2 regions of the Streptomyces sp. NPDC006602 genome follow, and region 2 is predicted to be linked to the other one. Evidence: riboswitches for the same ligand, from Rfam matches in the RefSeq annotation. Region 2 holds a riboswitch; the other holds the start of a gene.
The links. A riboswitch is a leader RNA that binds a small molecule or an ion and turns the genes downstream of it on or off. The one in region 2 is predicted to bind thiamine pyrophosphate.
Positions count from the first base shown of each region.

Region 1 (2,195 bases), on a different contig from region 2:
CAGGACGAAGAAGTTCAGCAGCAGGAAACTGATGGCCAGCGCGACCAGGGCCATGACGCCCCGCAGCCGGCCCACGATCACGACGGCGAGCGCGAAGATGCCGGCGAGCAGCGCCATCGGGAGGCGGCGGTTGACGTCGGTGACCGAGTACTGCAGGTCCCTCGGCGCAGAGGGCTCGTAGGCGACCACGACCTTCTCGCCCTCGTGCAACTGCCGTGACTGGTCCGGCTGGACGATCTCCGTGAACGTACGACCCTTGTCCTTGCCCGTGTCGACCCGGATCGTCGCCCTCTTGCAGGTGCCGTTCGCCTGCTGCTGCGCGGACGAGCCCTCGGCGGTGGATGTGTCGCCGGTCGGAGTCTCCCCCGAGGCGTTCACCGATGAGCAACTCACGCTCTCGACCTCAGTGACCGTGGCCTGCTGGGTCTGCCGGTCGAAGCCGACGCCCGTGCGCTCGTGACCCGGAGCGCCACCGGGCCACAGCACCGCGAGCCCGACCAGGACGGCCGCGGCGAACGGGATCAGGATCGCCGCGATGACCTTGCGCAGGTGCTTGGAGACGGGTGCGGCCGGCCCATGACTGTGGCTGTGCGAGTGGCCGTGCCCCCCGCCGGCACCTGGACCCTCGGGCCCATGCCCACCACCGGAACCTGGACCCTCAGGCCCCTGCCCGCCTCCGGAACCGTGGCCCCCGGATCCGTGACCGTGACCGTGACCGGCACCAGAGCCGTGACCAGTCCCTTCGCCGTAACCCGGCCCTTCATCGTGACCGGGCCCATGACCGCCACGGTGCCCGTCGGCGACTCCGTCGCCATGGGTACGCCTGGCACCCCTGGCACCGAAAAACTCATGGCCGCCTTCATGGCTGCCTCCGCTGCCGCCACCAGGGCTGCCGCCACGGCCGTCGCCACGTCCGCGGTCGTCTCCGTTGCCGTGCCCGGCACCCGGCCTGCGGGGAGGCTCGGATGGCGGAAACGGGAACTGCTGTGTCGTGGTCACCGACCGATCATCGCAAGAACGACAGGGGCCCCCTGTTCACCGCGCCCGAATTGACGCTAGCGTGGAGGCACCTTTGTACACGCGGGAGCTCGGAGCACCGGGCTGAGAGGGCGCTGACCTCCGTCCCAGTCATGTTTCACATGAAACATCGCCTCAAGCGAGTGATGTTTCACACGAAACGTCGGCAGACGGAAGCCGCTGCGTCGACCGCCGAACCTGTTACCGGGTAATGCCGGCGTAGGGAGTAGGTCTCATGACCAACGAGGACGCACGCACGCCTGCCTCCGAGCAGAACGAGCTCAGCGAGGAGAGCGGGAAGTCCATCGGCTGGCACAAGGCGTACGTCGAGGGCTCACGCCCCGATCTGCGGGTGCCGGTCCGTCAGGTGCACCTCACCAACGGGCAGTCGGTCACGCTGTACGACACGTCGGGCCCGTACACCGATCCACTGACCGAGACGGATGTCCGCAGGGGCCTGTCGCCGCTGCGGGAGAACTGGATCATCGCCCGCGGTGACACCGAGGAGTACGCGGGCCGTCCCGCCCGTCCCGAGGACGACGGGATCAAGCACACCTCGCCGCGAGGTGGTCTGCGCAACCTCGACGCGGTCTTTCCCGGGCGGCCGCGCCTGCCGCGCCGCAGCAGGGACGGCAACGCGGTCACACAGCTCGCGTACGCCCGCCGGGGCGAGATCACTCCTGAGATGGAGTTCGTGGCCGTTCGGGAGGACGTTTCGCCCGAGGTCGTGCGGGAGGAGATCGCGGCGGGCCGAGCCGTGCTGCCGGCCAACGTCAACCACCCGGAGATCGAGCCGATGATCATCGGCAAGCGGTTCCTGGTGAAGGTCAATGCCAACATCGGCAACTCCGCGGTGACGTCCTCCATCGAGGAGGAGGTCGAGAAGATGACCTGGGCGACCCGCTGGGGCGCCGACACGGTCATGGACCTGTCCACCGGCCGCAACATCCACACCACCCGCGAATGGGTGCTGCGCAACTCCCCCGTCCCCATCGGCACGGTGCCGCTCTATCAGGCGCTGGAGAAGGTCGACGGGCGCGCGGAGGAACTGACCTGGGAGATCTACAAGGACACGGTCGTCGAACAGGCCGAGCAGGGCGTGGACTACATGACGGTCCACGCGGGCGTGCGCCTGCCGTACGTACCGCTGACCGCCAATCGCAAGACCGGCATCGTCT
Region 1 covers NZ_JBIAHG010000005.1:336,688-338,882, forward strand. Annotated here, with positions in the region: gene ACFYO2_RS16635 (YibE/F family protein) at 1-999, opposite strand, end outside; TPP riboswitch at 1,071-1,260, shown strand; gene thiC (phosphomethylpyrimidine synthase ThiC) at 1,253-2,195, shown strand, end outside.
Region 1: another riboswitch for thiamine pyrophosphate. It lies ahead of thiC (phosphomethylpyrimidine synthase ThiC); the one in region 2 lies ahead of ACFYO2_RS20855 (thiamine ABC transporter substrate binding subunit).

Region 2 (2,195 bases):
CGCGCCCTCCCGCACCGGGTAGACGAACATGTTGAGCGGCATGTCCTCCTGGAACTCCTTGGTGAGCAGGAAGTCGAGGAGCGCCTTGCCGCCCTTGGTGTTCTCGGCGTTGCTCAGCAGGCCCGCGTACTCGACCTGGCGGAAGCAGGTGCCGGCGGCGACGCCCGTGGGCGCGGTCGTCGGCTTCGGGTCGGCGTAGATGACCTCGGCGGGCGGCGAGGACGCGTACGAGACGACCAGCGGCCGGTCGGCCTTGGCCTTCTTGCCGCCGGCGGAACCGGAGAACTCCTCGTTGTAGGCCTGCTCCCAGCCGTCCACGACCTTCACGCCGTTGGCCTTCAGCTTCTTCCAGTAGTCCGACCAGCCGTCGTCGCCGTACTTGGCGGCGGTCCCCAGCAGGAAGCCGAGGCCGGGCGAGGAGGTGGAGGCGTTCTCGGTGACGAGGAGGTTCTTGTACGCGGGCTTGATCAGGTCGTCGAGCGAGGTGGGCGGGGCCAGCTTGTGCTTGCTGAAGTACGCCTTGTCGTAGTTGACGCAGATGTCGCCGGTGTCGATCGGCGTGACCCGGTGCTTGTCCTGGTCGACCCGGTACTGGGGGTCGACCTGGTCGGAGCCCTTCGCCTCGTACGACTGGAAGAGCCCGTTGTCGAGCGCCCGCGACAGCAGGGTGTTGTCGACGCCGAAGAAGACGTCGCCCTGCGGGTTGTCCTTGGTCAGGATCGCCTTGTTGACGGCCTGCCCGGCGTCGCCGTCCTTGAGGACCTTGACCTTGTAGCCGGACTGCTTCTCGAAGCCCGCGAGGACGCTCTTGGAGACGGCCCACGAGTCGTGGCTGACGAGGGTCACGGTCTTGGATTCGCCGCCGCCGCTTCCGGCGTCGGAGGACCCGCACGCGGCGAGCGTGACGAGGCCGAGTCCCACGGCGACAACCGTGGCCTTCTTGGTGATGCTCACAGAATTCCTCCTGGGGGTGGCCAGGAAGAGACGCGGCCCTGCCCGGGCGCCTCGAAGAATCCGAGGGCTCCCGGGCAGGGCGCAACAGCTCGAGTAGTGACCGAACTTCCTACCCAGAATGACCTGGGCGAGGTTCAGAGGGTCTGCGGCCGGTGCCGCACTCTCAGCGCTGTGGCGCTCCCCTGTCGGAATATGAAGATGTACGTACGGACGTCACACTACCGCTCGGTCGCGGCGAGCTGACCACACGCCCCGTCGATCTCCTGTCCACGGGTGTCCCGGACGGTGACCGGTACACCATGGGCGGCGATGGCCTCGACGAACGCCTTCTCGTCCTCGGGGCGGGAGGCGGTCCACTTCGAACCCGGCGTCGGGTTCAGCGGGATCAGGTTGACGTGCACGGGCTTGCCCCTGAGCAGCCGCCCGAGCCGGTCGCCCCGCCATGCCTGGTCGTTGATGTCCCGGATCAGCGCGTATTCGATGGACAGCCGGCGCCCGGACCTCTCGACGTACTCGAAGCCCGCGTCGAGGACCTCGCGCACCTTCCACCGTGTGTTCACGGGGACGAGGGTGTCGCGCAGCTCGTCGTCCGGCGCGTGCAGCGAGATGGCGAGACGGCACTTGAAGCCCTCGTCGGCGAAGCGGTTGATCGCCGGGACGAGTCCGACCGTCGAGACGGTGATCCCACGCTGCGACAGCCCGAGCCCGTCCGGCTCGGGGTCGGTGAGCCGCCGGATGGCACCGACGACCCGGTTGTAGTTGGCGAGGGGCTCCCCCATGCCCATGAAGACGATGTTGCTCAGCCGCGCCGGACCACCGGGGATCTCGCCGTCCCGCAGCGCCCGCATCCCGTCCACGATCTGGTGCACGATCTCCGCGGTGGACAGGTTCCGGTCCAGGCCCGCCTGTCCGGTGGCGCAGAACGGGCAGTTCATGCCGCAGCCCGCCTGGGAGCTGATGCACATGGTCACCCGGTCCGGGTAGCGCATCAGCACCGACTCGACGAGGGTCCCGTCGAACAGCCGCCACAGCGTCTTGCGGGTGGTGTCCTGGTCGGTCGACTGATGCCGGACGACCGACATCAGGTCCGGAAGCAGCGCCTCCTGAAGCCGCCCGCGGGAGCCGGCCGGGATGTCCGTCCACTCCTGCGGATCGTGCGCGTACCGCGCGAAGTAGTGCTGCGAGAGCTGCTTGGCACGAAACGGCTTCTCACCGACCGCGGCCACCGCTTCCTTGCGCTC
Region 2 covers NZ_JBIAHG010000007.1:211,368-213,562, reverse strand. Annotated here, with positions in the region: gene ACFYO2_RS20855 (thiamine ABC transporter substrate binding subunit) at 1-954, opposite strand, end outside; TPP riboswitch at 1,043-1,148, opposite strand; gene rlmN (23S rRNA (adenine(2503)-C(2))-methyltransferase RlmN) at 1,173-2,195, opposite strand, start outside.